Regions from separate parts of the Serratia sp. AR11 genome, predicted to be linked through region 2. Evidence: predicted binding sites of a transcription regulator. Region 2 holds the regulator's gene; each other region holds the start of a gene.
The links. Region 2 encodes sigma-54, which starts transcription at its own class of promoters, with help from an activator protein. Its sites were predicted from a motif close to GTTGGCACANNTTTCGCTNT; they were not measured.
Positions count from the first base shown of each region.

Region 1 (3,650 bases), 1.1 Mb from region 2:
GCGACGAGTTGACCACCAGCGAGCCTTGCGCCAGCGCCACGCGCGTCAGGCCGCCGGGCACCAAGCGAATTTCCGCACCGCTGAGGGCAAACGGCCGCAGATCGATATGCCGCGGCGCGAGGCCGTCGTTGACGAAGGTCGGGCAGGTCGACAGTGCCAGCGTGTTTTGCGCAATATAGTTGTGCGGTTTGGCCAGCAGCAGGGTACGGAAGTGAGCGATTTCGTCTTTGGTCGCAGCCGGGCCGATCAGCATGCCGTAGCCGCCGGCGCCGTGAACCTCTTTCACCACCATCTGTTCCAGATTGGCCAGCACGTAAGACAGCTCATTTTTATGACGGCATTGCCAGGTCGGCACATTGTTGAGGATCGGCTCCTCCTGCAGATAGAAGCGCACCATCTCCGGTACATAAGGATAGATCGACTTGTCGTCGGCCACGCCGGTGCCAATGGCGTTGGCCAGCACCACGTTACCGGTGCGATATACCGACAGCAGCCCCGGCACGCCGAGCATCGAGTCCGGGCGGAACGCCAGCGGATCGAGGAAGGCATCGTCTACCCGCCGATAGATCACGTCCACCTTGCAAGGCCCGGCGGTGGTGCGCATAAACACCGCGCCGTCCTTGACGAACAGGTCGGCGCTTTCCACCAGTTCAACCCCCATTTGCTGCGCCAGGAAACTGTGTTCGAAATAGGCGCTGTTGAAGCGGCCCGGCGTCAGCACCACCACGGTCGGATCGTTAATCGGCGAGCTTTCACGCAGGGTTTGCAGCAGGTGCGACGGGTAGCGTTCCACCGGTGCAATACGCTGCTGGGCGAACAGTTCCGGGTACAGGCGCATCATCATTTTGCGGTTTTCCAGCATGTAGGACACGCCGGAAGGGGTACGCAGGTTGTCTTCCAGCACGTAATACTGGCCGTCGCCGCCGCGCACCATATCCACGCCGACAATGTGCGCGTAAATATTGCGGTGCAAATCGACCCCTTGCATGCAGGGTTGATACTGATCGTTGGCCAGCACCTGTTCCGCCGGAATGATCCCGGCCTTCAGAATATGTTGTTGATGGTAAATATCGTGCAGAAAGGCGTTCAGCGCCTGGACGCGCTGGCGGATGCCGCGATCGAGCATCGCCCATTCGCCGGCGGGAATGATGCGCGGCACGCTGTCGAACGGGATTAGCCGTTCGGCACCATCATCCTCACCATAAACGTTAAAGGTAATTCCCACCCGATGGAACAGCAGTGCAGCCTCTTCCCTTTTACGCTGAATGGCCTTGTGATCGGCCTGTTGCAGCCAATGGCAGTAAGCTTCGTAATGACCCCGGTGTTTACCCTCAGCCAGAAGCATCTCATCAAAAAACGGTGAAGCGGACAGATCGATATTTAGCATCGTCACCTCGTCGACATTGCAGGCTGTAGACGGATCCAGCATAAAATGTGCCAAGGTGATAAAGGGGCGATAATGGCGCGAAAACGCCAGGTTGTGGCAGGAGACGGCCCGCTTTGGGTGCAACCCAACCGGACGCTGCCTTAAAACGGGGCAAAACTGCGGCGCGTCTGGGGTAATTATGACCGCTGATGGCGCAACGCTAAGGGCAAAATGTTCTACTGGTGCACTGGCGGGCCACAGGGGCCCGCCTTGAGGTTCAAACCTGCAATGACGGCTGTGGAGCGCCGATAGACTGCTGCAGATAATTCAGTAGCACCTGCCGGGTAAAGTGTGGTTCTTCTATCCCGCTGTGCTGCAGGAAATGCTGCAGGTTGCTGCAATCCCACTGGTAGGTGTTTTGGTAGAGCTGCACTGTCGATTGTCCATTCACCATATTGTCCCTGAACAGGCTGAGCAACGGGTAGAGCGGCGCATCGCCGTTGTGTTCCCACTGCGCCCGCCATTGATCGAAGGGCAGCGGATGGAAGTGGAAGCCAAATTCACGCTCCAACAGGCTGAAGAAGTCCTGCAGCGTCAGGTTATTGCGGTGCTGGTGGATCAGGTTGAATTTCTTCCCCAGAGCCTGCGGATTACGGCTGACGTATGCAATGGCCTGGGTCATATAGTCCACCGTCGTCAGGCCCTCGCGCAAATCCTGCAGCGCAGGCCGCGTGCCACTGGCAATACAGGTTTTCACCAGTCGCCCCCACCATTGATAGCTGGCGCTGACGCCGGTGCGGCTATGGCAGGTGGCGTACCCCAGACGGAAGGTCATCAGCGGCAGGCCTTGCGATGCCGCCAGATCGGCAATTTTTTCCATTACCCATTTGCTGCGGACGTAGCCAATATCGGTGATCACCGCCGGCAGGTTCTGGTCGATGTCGTCACTTTCCAGCATCACCCGTTTGCCGGTGTGCAGATGCCCCCAGCTATAGACCGAAATCGTCGACATCAACATCAGTGGTTTGGTGCGCTGATGCGCGGCAAAGCGAATGATTTCGCGCAGCCCCTGCACATTGTCGCGTTTCATATAAGAATAGGGTTGGATAAAGTTCACCGCGCTTGCCGAATGATAAATGATATCGACTTGCTGGCTGAGTTCACGGTAGCGCTCAGGTGACAGGGCGAAATCATGCTCGGCCACGTCGCCGGGGACCAGATGGATGCGGCCGCGCTGCTCGGGGGATAAAGCAATCTGATAGCGAGTCAGGATCTCGTCGAGTCGTTGTTGCGGGGATATCCGGCTGCGCTCCCGCACCAGGCAATACAACTCGGCACGGGTGGTGGTCAGCAGCTCTGCCAGCAGATGCGCACCGATAAACCCGGTGGCACCGGTGAGCAAAATGGCCCTGGGCGAGCTTATCTGCCATACGTCGTAATGCGGATTGATGGTGAGGTCTGCGGGTAACCAGACGTCGTCCTGCAGAGCACGCACCGGTTCGCTGTCCACCGCCGGCAGTGCATGGCCGCTGCGTTCATCCAGCGCCTGCGCCAGACGATTTATCGTCGGGTATTCATAAATATCGCGGACATAAACCTTCCCTCCAATTTGCTGGGCGATGGCCGTCGCCAACTTTGCCGCCAGCAGTGAATGGCCGCCGATGTCGAAAAAATTGTCTTCGGCACGGATATTCTCCGTCCCCAACAGCTGGCACCAAATAGCGGCAAGGGTCTGCCGGCTGCCGGTCAGCGTTTCTGCTGTCGGAGGTTGATCCGCGCGAGAAAGGGCCAGCAGCGCAGCCTTATCGGTTTTGCCGTTGGCGTTGATCGGCAGACGATCCAGCAGCCGGTACTCGGCGGGCAGGAAGTAAGATGGCAATGTGGTTTTCAGATGTTGCTTCACGCGTTCGATCACTCCAGCGTCGTTCCGGTCGGCCACCAGAAAGGCCACAATCTGTTTGTTAGCCGGATCCTGCGGCTGGGTAACGGCAGCAACGGCGGCCTTCACGCCTGTCACCTGTACCATGACGCTTTCTATTTCGCCCAGTTCCACGCGGTTACCACGGATCTTGATCTGGTCGTCGATACGGCCGAGGAACTGGACACGATGATCCGGCAGCCAGCGCGCCCGATCGCCGCTGCGGTAGAGCCGTTTGCCGGCAAAATGCGCGGGGGTAATAAATTTTTCGGCGGTGAGCGGCGAATCATTCAGATAGCCGCGTGCCAGGCAACTGCCGCTGATGTAAAGCTCGCCGGGTTGCTGCCCGCTGACGGGTGGCAGATT
Region 1 covers NZ_CM150739.1:471,597-475,246, forward strand. Annotated here, with positions in the region: gene ACSOSI_RS02215 (circularly permuted type 2 ATP-grasp protein) at 1-1,387, opposite strand, end outside; gene ACSOSI_RS02220 (amino acid adenylation domain-containing protein) at 1,644-3,650, opposite strand, start outside.
Region 1: a site for sigma-54 is predicted at 1,423-1,442, ahead of ACSOSI_RS02215 (circularly permuted type 2 ATP-grasp protein). Genes of this name have one in related genera too.

Region 2 (3,650 bases):
TTCCGGCATGTTACGTACGTCGATGCTTACCGCAGCGGAGCTATTGCGTTCCGCCAGCGTATTGGCAAGCTGCGGCAGCAGTACCACGGGCAGGTTATCAACGCAGTAAAAACCCATGTCTTCCAGCGCCCGTAAGGCGACGGATTTCCCTGAACCGGAACGGCCGCTGACAATCATCAGCACCATGTGGCAACTCCCCCTGGCATCTCAGTGGCGTTTATCGCCACCGTTAGAAACTTTAGGATCCCTGTCCGAACCGGGATCCATCGTGGCTAAACAGTATCGTTATCCGGGCTGGAAGTCACGCCAGCCGGGCGTTACTCGGTGATGATTTGGTAAAGCTCTTCGTCACTTTGCGCCGCACGCAGGCGGCGGCATACGGTTTTGTCGGCCAGGCGTTTGGCGACCAGCGACAGAGTATGCAAATGGGTTTTACATTGGTCGGCAGGTACCAGTAAGGCAAACAGCAGATCGACCGGCTGGTTATCAATGGCGTCAAAGGCGATAGGTTGGTCGAGACGGATAAACACGCCAACGGCCCGCAGTGTGTCCTCTTCCAGTTTGCCGTGGGGAATAGCGATACCATTGCCGATACCGGTACTGCCCATGCGCTCGCGGGTGAGAACCGCGTCAAACACTACCTGTGATGACAGGTTGAGCTGTTTTGCGGCCAGTTCGCTGATAATTTCCAAAGCCCGTTTCTTGCTGGTGCAATGGACGGAGCTTCTGGTGCACTCGATGTTTAACACCGAGCTTAATTGCATTGTTTCGTTGTTCATCTCATCTTCACTTAAAACCACACCAGCAAGCAGGAGGCTTGTGAGGTGATTTTTCGCCTTGTTTAACCCTTGATGGCTTATCGGCGCGATACCCATACAGGTAACGCGCCGATGGCCGAGGCTACGTTTGAGCCGTACCCGCTGACGGAAACGGCCCAGAATGTCAGTGTTGTTTCAGTTTGTCTTTATGTTTGTTCAATTGACGCGCCAGTTTGTCGATCAGGCTATCAATTGCAGCATACATGTTCTCGTCTTCCGAGGTGGCGTGCAACTCGCCTCCATTCACGTGCACCGTCGCTTCCGCAATCTGCTGCACTTTTTCCACACTAAGTACGACATACACCTGATTTATGCGATCAAAATACTGTTCGAGTTTGGCGAACTTGGTGTTCACGAACTCGCGCAAAGGTTCGGTGATTTCGATGTGGTGTCCGGTAATGTTGAGCTGCATAATGTCTTCCTTCTCAATAGAGGTCAAACCAACTGTTTACGTTGGTTGGACGGCGGGATGGACAAAGACTCTCGGTACTTGGCGACGGTACGCCGTGCCACGATGATCCCCTGGTCGGAGAGCAGGGTGGCCAGCTTGCTGTCGCTGAGCGGTTTGGCGGGGTTTTCCGCCGCGATCATTTTCTTGACCACTGCCCGGATCGCCGTAGAGGAGGCTTCGCCCCCGCTGTCGGTATTCACATGGCTGGAGAAGAAATATTTCAATTCGAAAATGCCGCGCGGACTGTGCAAAAACTTCTGCGTGGTCACGCGTGAAATTGTCGATTCATGCATCTCCACGGCCTGGGCAATATCTGCCAGCACCATGGGCTTCATAAATTCTGTGCCCTGTTCAAAGAACGCCTGTTGCTGCTCGACGATGCAGCGCGAAACTTTCAGCAGAGTGTCGTTTCGGCTTTCCAGACTTTTGATCAGCCATTTCGCTTCCTGCAAATTGCTGCGGATGTACTGCCCGTCACTGTCGTTACGTGCGCTATTGCCCATCGCGGCGTACTGCTGGTTGATCTTCAAGCGTGGAATGCTGTCGCTATTGAGCTCGACCGTCCAGACATCCTGCACTTTGCGCACCAGCACGTCCGGGATCACATACTCGGATTCGCCGGTGTTGATCGACTGACCCGGACGGGGATCCAATGACTGGATCAGCAACATCGCTTCTTTCAGTGTATCTTCTTTTGAGCGCGTTGTTCGCATCAGGCTGCGAAAGTCGTGGTTAGCCAGCAGGTCCAGATGCTCGCTGATGATCAGGCGTGCCTCAGCCAGATAGGGCGTGTCTTTAGCGTACTGGGAAAGCTGAACCAGCAGACAATCGCGCAGGTCGCGCGCGGCGACGCCAACCGGATCAAAACGCTGTACGCGCTTCAATACCGCTTCGACTTCGTCCATTGTCACATTATCGTCACCCAGACTCTCCAGAATGTCTTCCAGCGGCACGGTGAGATAGCCGGTGTCGTCAACGGCGTCGACGATTGAGGTGGCAATAGCGGCATCGGTGTCGGAAAACGGTGTCAGATCCACTTGCCACATCAGGTAATCCTGCAGGGTCTGGGTGGTCTCGCCCTGATAAACCGGTAGCTCATCGTCACTGTAATCGGTGCGGGTACCGGACGGCGTACCGGCGGTGTAGATTTCGTCCCAGGTGGCGTCGAGCGGCAGCTCTTCGGGCATGTCCTTTTGTTCCAACGCCTCGCGGGTATCCAAACCTTCGGTTTCGACAGTTTCTTTGGCGTCGACTTCTTCGTGCAGGTCGCTCTGTTCAAGCAATGGGTTGCTCTCTAACGCCAGCTGTATCTCCTGCTGGAGCTCAAGCGTGGACAACTGCAGCAGGCGGATAGCCTGCTGGAGCTGGGGGGTCATGGCCAGTTGTTGGCTAAACCTGAGTTGCAAACCTTGCTTCATAATCTTCAGTCTACTTCCGTTAACAGTCGTCCATCAGGACGCGCTGGCACTCAGAGGCGGAATTCTTCGCCCAGATAAACGCGTTTCACCTGCTCATCGGCCAGAATAGCATCCGGCGTGCCGTGGGCAATCAGTTTGCCCTGGCTGACGATATAGGCGCGTTCACACACGTCCAGCGTTTCGCGCACGTTATGGTCGGTGATCAGCACGCCCAGGCCGCTGTCACGCAAGTGCTCGATAATTTTTTTAATGTCGATAACGGAAATCGGGTCAACCCCGGCGAACGGTTCATCCAGCAGGATGAATTTCGGATTCGCCGCCAGCGCACGGGCGATCTCGACGCGGCGGCGTTCACCACCGGACAGCGCCTGGCCCAGGTTGTCGCGCAGGTGGGAGATATGGAATTCTTCCATCAGCTCTACCGCACGGTCTGCTCGCTGCTCGCTGCTGAGATCTTCACGGATCTCCAGCACGGCCATCAGGTTGTCATACACGCTGAGGCGGCGGAAGATGGAGGCTTCCTGCGGCAAATAACCGATGCCACGGCGCGCACGGGCGTGCAGCGGCAGCAGGCTGATGTCTTCTTCGTCAATCACGATACGCCCGGCATCACGCTGAACGATACCCACCACCATGTAGAAGGTGGTGGTCTTGCCGGCGCCGTTTGGCCCCAGCAGGCCGACGATCTCGCCGGATTTCACTTTCAGGCTGACGTCTTCAACAACTTTGCGGCCCTTGTAGGCTTTCGCCAGGTTTTCTGCGATGAGTGTAGCCATAAGTGATTAGTTACTCTTCTTTTGCCCGTTTTTGTCTTGCAACTGCGACGGTACCAGAACCGTAGTCACGCGTTTGCCTTTGTCGCTAAACGCCTGCATTTGCTGCTGTTGCACCAGATAGGTGATGCGATCGCCTTTTACGTTGCTGTCGAGCTGTTCCAGATAGGCATTCCCGGTCAGGGTCACC
Region 2 covers NZ_CM150739.1:4,879,293-4,882,942, reverse strand. Annotated here, with positions in the region: gene rapZ (RNase adapter RapZ) at 1-186, opposite strand, end outside; gene ptsN (PTS IIA-like nitrogen regulatory protein PtsN) at 318-779, opposite strand; gene hpf (ribosome hibernation promoting factor) at 943-1,230, opposite strand; gene rpoN (RNA polymerase factor sigma-54) at 1,254-2,687, opposite strand; gene lptB (LPS export ABC transporter ATP-binding protein) at 2,738-3,463, opposite strand; gene lptA (lipopolysaccharide ABC transporter substrate-binding protein LptA) at 3,470-3,650, opposite strand, start outside.

Region 3 (3,650 bases), 1.7 Mb from region 2:
ATTCCACAATCCGCTGAAAGGCAGTGTGGAAGAACCGCACCGCTACGTATGGTTCCGCGCCAACGGCACCATGCCGGACGATCTGCGCATCCATCAGTACCTGCTGGGTTATGCGTCTGACTTCAACTTCCTGCCGACGGCGCTGCAGCCGCACGGCGTCGGTTTCCTGGAGCCGGGCATGCAGGTGGCGACCATCGATCACTCAATGTGGTTCCACCGCCCATTCCGCATGGATGACTGGCTGCTGTACGTGGTGGAAAGCACGTCCGCCTCCGGCGCCCGTGGATTTGTACGCGGTCAATTCTATACCCGTGACGGCGTATTGGTTGCCACCACGGTACAGGAAGGCGTGATCCGCCAGCGCGAAGCCTGATAAACGCAGGCCAAAAAAAAGGGCGATGGTGACATCGCCCTTTTTGCATCATCATTATTTTTCGAGTTATTTTAGCGCACTGCCCTTCTTCAAGGCTTATTGGTTATAGGCACTCTCGCCATGGCTGTTGACGTCCAGACCTTCGCGTTCCTGCTCTTCCGGTACGCGCAGCCCGACGATGGCCCCTGCCACTTTAAAGGCGATAAAGGCAGCAACACCAGACCACACCAGCGTAATCACTACGCTCAACAACTGGATCCACACCTGATGGCCCATGGTGACGCCCTCGGCGTACCCAGTGCCGCCCAACGAGGCCGAGGTGAATACCCCAGTCAGCAGGCAACCGACGATACCGCACACGCCATGTACACCGAACACGTCGCAGGTATCATCTACCTTCAGCCATTTCTTCAGCGTGACCACGCCCCACAGACCGGCAATACCGCCAATCAGGCCGATAATCAACGCCCCGCCAATACCCACGGTGCCTGCAGCCGGCGTGATGGCAACCAGCCCGGCGATCATGCCGGAACAGGCGCCCAACAGGGAAGGCTTGCCACGAACAATCCACTCGGCAAAGGTCCAGGAGAGGATCGCGCCGGCAGTCGCCACCACGGTATTCAGGAACGCCAGGGCCGCAATGCCGTTAGCCGCGCTGGCAGAACCGGCGTTAAAGCCGAACCAGCCGATATACAGGATGGAAGCCCCGGTAAACACCATGGGCAGGTTGTGCGGTTTGAAAGCTTCCTTACCGAAACCGGCACGCTTGCCCAGCAGGTAAGCGCCAACCAGACCGGCACTCGCTGCGTTGATGTGCACGACGGTACCGCCGGCAAAGTCCAACGCGCCATCAGCGGCCAGGAAGCCGCCGCCCCACACCATGTGGGCAATCGGCAGGTAAGAAATGGTGAACCAGATGGCTGCGAAGATCACCACCGCAGAGAAGCGGATACGCTCGGCAAAGCCGCCCACCACCAGCGCAACGGTAATACAGGCGAACGAACACTGGAACGCCACGTGGATCATCTGGCTGAAGGTCCCGGTGACGCTGTCGATGCCAATGCCTTTGAGCATCGCCGTCTGGAAACCGCCGAAGAAGGCGTTACCTTCGCTGAAAGCCAGGCTGTAGCCATAAAGCACCCACAGCACGCACACCAAGGCAAAGGTAACGGTGACCTGGGTCAACATGGAGAGCACGTTTTTGGAACGCAGCAAACCGCCGTAAAACAGAGCGACACCCGGCAGGGTCATGAACAGCACCAAAGCAGTGCAAATCATCATGAAGGCGTTATCCGCCTTGTCTGCGACCGCCGGAGCGGCCAGTGCCAAAGAAGGAACCATGGTTACCGTACTCAGGCCCAACATGGATAAAAGTTTTTTCATTATCAATCCATCCCCATTACTTTACTGAGCCAGTGATTACAGTGCTGCTTCGTCTGTTTCGCCGGTGCGAATGCGAATGACACGTTGCAATTCGGCAACGAAAATTTTGCCATCACCAATTTTGCCGGTGTAGGCCGCTTTACTGATAACATCGACCACTTCGTCTAACTGATCGTCGGCGATAGCGATGTCGATTTTTACCTTAGGTAAGAAGTTGACGCTGTATTCGGCTCCACGATAGAGCTCAGCATGCCCCTTCTGGCGACCAAAGCCTTTTACTTCGCTTACGGTCAGCCCCTGAATACCCACAGAGGATAGGGCTTCACGCACGTCCTCCAGCTTGAATGGTTTAATCACCACGGTCACCAGCTTCATATTGCCCCTCCACGAATTAAGCCCAAACTCACCCCTGGTACGAGTCTTATAAAGCAAAGGCTATGCCATAAATGGATTGGTACGCTAATTCAGCAAATTAACCGACCAGGCAGGGGTGTAACGCAACGCCGCTAGCCAATGGCAGGCTATCGCACAGGGGATTGATTAAATATTGCGCACTATTTTGGTGCGTGACGCGTCGAAAAAGTGCAGAGAAAGGGATTTAAAACGCAGCGATGCCTGTTTATGGTGCGTGGCGGGAAAAGAAAGAGGCCGCTCAAGCGGCCTCATAGATCATGCAGTTTGTGTTTCTTCGCGGTTGGCGGCTGCCAGCTCTTCACCCACCAGTTGCAGTTGATACATCTGGTAGTAACGCCCCTGCTGCGCCAGCAGTTGCTGATGGTTACCCTGCTCGACCGCCTGACCACGGTGCAACACCAGAATCGAATCGGCATCAACAATGGTCGACAAACGGTGAGCGATCACTACCAGCGTGGTGTGCTCGCGGATCAAACTCAGCGCCCGCTGAATAGCTTGTTCCGTACCCGAGTCAATGTTGGCGGTGGCTTCGTCGAGGATCAGGATCTTCGGTGCCTGTACCAGTACCCTGGCCATCGCCAATAGCTGCTTCTGACCCACCGACAGGTTATTACCCTGCTCGCCCAGCCGCGTGTGAATGCCTTCAGGGAAAGAGCGAACCAACTCAGCCAGTTGCACCCTTTCCAATGCCTGCCAGACCGCTTCTTCACTGATATTGCGCCCCAGAGTGACGTTGGCCAGTACCGATTCGGCAATCACCACCGGATCCTGCTGCACCATAGCGATGCCCTGCCGCAGGGTAGCGTGTGAAAGGCTGGACAGAGGCCGTCCGTCGAGACGCACTTCCCCCTGATCGACCGGGTAATAGCCCATCAGCAGATTGGCCAGCGTGCTCTTGCCGCTGCCGGTATGGCCGACCAGCGCCACGAAGCCGCGTGAAGGCACCGACAGCGAAATATGCTGCAGCACCTTTTTGTCATCACGGTAGGAAAAGCTCAGGTCGTCAATATCAATACGGCCGCTCTCCAGCGGACGAGCATCCGTCCCGTAGCTCTGCTGGCGGCGATCCATCAGTTCGAAAATACGCTCACCGGCCACCACCGCCTGCTGCAAAATCGACTGCTGCGACGTCAACTCAATCAACGGCTCATTCAAACGCCCCAGATAGTTGATAAAGGCATACAGCACACCGACGCCGATCGCCCCTTCGCCGCTGAAACCGAACAGCATCAGCAGGCCGCACAACACCAGCGCCGAAAACAGGCTGAGCAGCGGCCGTAGCAGGAAACCGTCCAACCGCAGCGTTTGCATACGCGCGGTATAGTGGGAACGGCTGGCAGCGCTCATGCGCTCGCCGAAGCGGATCTGCTGGCGGAACTGCTGGATCACGCCCATGCCGTTAATCACTTCGTTAAAGCCGTCGTTGATGTCGGCCAGATAGCTACGCACCCGGCGTACAATAGGGATGCTGTAGTATTGG
Region 3 covers NZ_CM150739.1:1,135,941-1,139,590, reverse strand. Annotated here, with positions in the region: gene tesB (acyl-CoA thioesterase II) at 1-373, shown strand, start outside; gene amtB (ammonium transporter AmtB) at 470-1,756, opposite strand; gene glnK (P-II family nitrogen regulator) at 1,793-2,131, opposite strand; gene ACSOSI_RS05360 (SmdB family multidrug efflux ABC transporter permease/ATP-binding protein) at 2,426-3,650, opposite strand, start outside.
Region 3: a site for sigma-54 is predicted at 2,182-2,201, ahead of glnK (P-II family nitrogen regulator). Genes of this name have one in related genera too.

Region 4 (3,650 bases), 170 kb from region 2:
CAGACGTTTATTCAGGCGGGTGGCAAGGGAGCGAACGTCACGGTGCCTTTTAAAGAAAATGCTTATGAAGCGGCGACCGAACTGAGTCAACGAGCCTCGCTGGCCGGTGCGGTAAATACCTTGAAGATACTGCCAGACGGTGGGTTACTGGGTGACAACACTGACGGGATCGGCCTGCTGACCGATCTTGAACGTCAGGGGTTGATCCAACCCAAGGATCGTATCCTGTTGGTGGGGGCTGGTGGCGCGGCACGTGGCGCGATCTTGCCGCTACTGTCTTTTGGTTGTGAAGTGGTGATCACCAACCGTACTTTTAGCCGTGCGCAGACATTGGCGCAGGTGTTCCAGCATCTGGGTGAAATATCCGCGTTACCCCTGGATCAACTTGATCAACAGCGGTTTGATTTAGTGATTAACGCCACGGCATCCGGTATCAGCGGTGACATCCCGGCGCTACCGGTTGGTACGGTCAATGGCCATACGCGTTGTTATGACATGTTTTATCAGCAGGGATTAACTCCGTTTCTGGCCTGGGCGCAGCAACAGGGTGCCACAGAATATGCCGACGGTTTAGGGATGCTGGTGGGGCAGGCCGCGCATGCGTTCCTGCTGTGGCATGGTGTGATGCCGGAGATCGAACCGGTATTACGCCAGCTGCGTCACGAACTGGCAGTGTAACTCTGAGCCCGTTCCCCTGAGAGGGAACGGGCGCCTGTCAGATATCTTCTGACAAATATTCGTCTTTCCAACGTACATAGTTAGTAGAAGAGTAAAGCAACCCTTCCCGTTCCGCAGCGGTCAATGGGCGAACCTGGCGTGCCGGGCTGCCCATATAGAGATAACCACTCTCCAGGCGTTTACCCGGAGCAACCAGGCTGCCGGCACCAATCATCACATCATCTTCTATTACTGCACCATCCAACAGGATCGATCCCATACCTACCAGCACCCGATTGCCTATGGCGCAGCCATGCAACATGGCCTTGTGCCCAACAGTAACGTCTTCACCGATCAATAATGGGTAACCCTCAGGGTTATATTCAGACTTATGGGTTACGTGCAACACGCTGCCATCCTGAATATTGCTGCGTGCACCGATTTTTACTGCGTTCACATCTCCGCGGATAGCAACCAACGGCCAGATACTGACGTCATCGGCCAGCTCAACGTTACCGATCACCACACTGGAAGGGTCGATCATGACGCGCAGGCCCAGTTTAGGAGAGTAATGAAGATAAGAACGTACTGCATCAGACATGGTAATAGCCTCGCATCGGGATCATATTTACCGGCAATACTAGACGTTGGCGGTGGAATTACAACCAACTGAAGTGATGGATCCTGCGGAAAACGGCCCTGATCGCGCAAGATCCACCCGAAAGGGCCGAAAAGTGTGCAAACAGTAAGAAAAGATCAAAAAAGGGGTTGTGCAAAAAACTCGGTTCCCTATAATGCGCCTCCATCGACACGGCGCAAGTGATTCACTTCACATAGCGGCCGGGAAGAAAGAGAAAAAATCCTGAAAATTAGGGGTTGACTCTGAAAGAGGAAAGCGTAATATACGCCACCTCGAGATGGCAAGCTACGGCGGCTAACTCACTGCTCTTTAACAATTTATCAGACAATCTGTGTGGGCACTCCACAAGACGATATCCAGAACCTTCGGGTTCGAAAAAATATCAAGTCTTGAAGAGTGACCAAGCAATAAGTCAGTCAGTTGATTCGTCAACGGTCTGATTATTACGAAAGTTATTTTCGAGCATCGCTTCACGAGTTGAAGCAAATCAAGCTTTTAATTGAAGAGTTTGATCATGGCTCAGATTGAACGCTGGCGGCAGGCCTAACACATGCAAGTCGAGCGGTAGCACAGGAGAGCTTGCTCTCTGGGTGACGAGCGGCGGACGGGTGAGTAATGTCTGGGAAACTGCCTGATGGAGGGGGATAACTACTGGAAACGGTAGCTAATACCGCATAACGTCTTCGGACCAAAGTGGGGGACCTTCGGGCCTCACGCCATCAGATGTGCCCAGATGGGATTAGCTAGTAGGTGGGGTAATGGCTCACCTAGGCGACGATCCCTAGCTGGTCTGAGAGGATGACCAGCCACACTGGAACTGAGACACGGTCCAGACTCCTACGGGAGGCAGCAGTGGGGAATATTGCACAATGGGCGCAAGCCTGATGCAGCCATGCCGCGTGTGTGAAGAAGGCCTTCGGGTTGTAAAGCACTTTCAGCGAGGAGGAAGGGTAGTGTGTTAATAGCACATTGCATTGACGTTACTCGCAGAAGAAGCACCGGCTAACTCCGTGCCAGCAGCCGCGGTAATACGGAGGGTGCAAGCGTTAATCGGAATTACTGGGCGTAAAGCGCACGCAGGCGGTTTGTTAAGTCAGATGTGAAATCCCCGCGCTTAACGTGGGAACTGCATTTGAAACTGGCAAGCTAGAGTCTTGTAGAGGGGGGTAGAATTCCAGGTGTAGCGGTGAAATGCGTAGAGATCTGGAGGAATACCGGTGGCGAAGGCGGCCCCCTGGACAAAGACTGACGCTCAGGTGCGAAAGCGTGGGGAGCAAACAGGATTAGATACCCTGGTAGTCCACGCTGTAAACGATGTCGACTTGGAGGTTGTGCCCTTGAGGCGTGGCTTCCGGAGCTAACGCGTTAAGTCGACCGCCTGGGGAGTACGGCCGCAAGGTTAAAACTCAAATGAATTGACGGGGGCCCGCACAAGCGGTGGAGCATGTGGTTTAATTCGATGCAACGCGAAGAACCTTACCTACTCTTGACATCCAGAGAATTCGCTAGAGATAGCTTAGTGCCTTCGGGAACTCTGAGACAGGTGCTGCATGGCTGTCGTCAGCTCGTGTTGTGAAATGTTGGGTTAAGTCCCGCAACGAGCGCAACCCTTATCCTTTGTTGCCAGCACGTAATGGTGGGAACTCAAAGGAGACTGCCGGTGATAAACCGGAGGAAGGTGGGGATGACGTCAAGTCATCATGGCCCTTACGAGTAGGGCTACACACGTGCTACAATGGCGTATACAAAGAGAAGCGAACTCGCGAGAGCCAGCGGACCTCATAAAGTACGTCGTAGTCCGGATCGGAGTCTGCAACTCGACTCCGTGAAGTCGGAATCGCTAGTAATCGTAGATCAGAATGCTACGGTGAATACGTTCCCGGGCCTTGTACACACCGCCCGTCACACCATGGGAGTGGGTTGCAAAAGAAGTAGGTAGCTTAACCTTCGGGAGGGCGCTTACCACTTTGTGATTCATGACTGGGGTGAAGTCGTAACAAGGTAACCGTAGGGGAACCTGCGGTTGGATCACCTCCTTACCTAATGATATTGATTGCGTGAAGTGCTCACACAGATTGTCTGATAGAAAAGTAATGAGCAAAAGCGCTACCTGTTGATGTAATGAGTCTCTGACTCATGCTGATACGAACCGATTAAGACGAGAGTCTAATCGGAATTTCGTGTCCCCATCGTCTAGAGGCCTAGGACACTGCCCTTTCACGGCTGTAACAGGGGTTCGAATCCCCTTGGGGACGCCATTCCGATAATGAGTGAAAGACATTATCACCGGTGCTTGCTGCATCGAAAACATCTTAAAGATGACTTTAACGAGTCGTGTTTAAGATATTGCTCT
Region 4 covers NZ_CM150739.1:5,046,054-5,049,703, reverse strand. Annotated here, with positions in the region: gene aroE (shikimate dehydrogenase) at 1-678, shown strand, start outside; gene ACSOSI_RS23780 (gamma carbonic anhydrase family protein) at 716-1,258, opposite strand; rRNA gene ACSOSI_RS23775 (16S ribosomal RNA) at 1,794-3,336, shown strand; tRNA gene ACSOSI_RS23770 (tRNA-Glu) at 3,480-3,555, shown strand.
Region 4: a site for sigma-54 is predicted at 1,382-1,401, ahead of ACSOSI_RS23780 (gamma carbonic anhydrase family protein). Genes of this name have one in related genera too.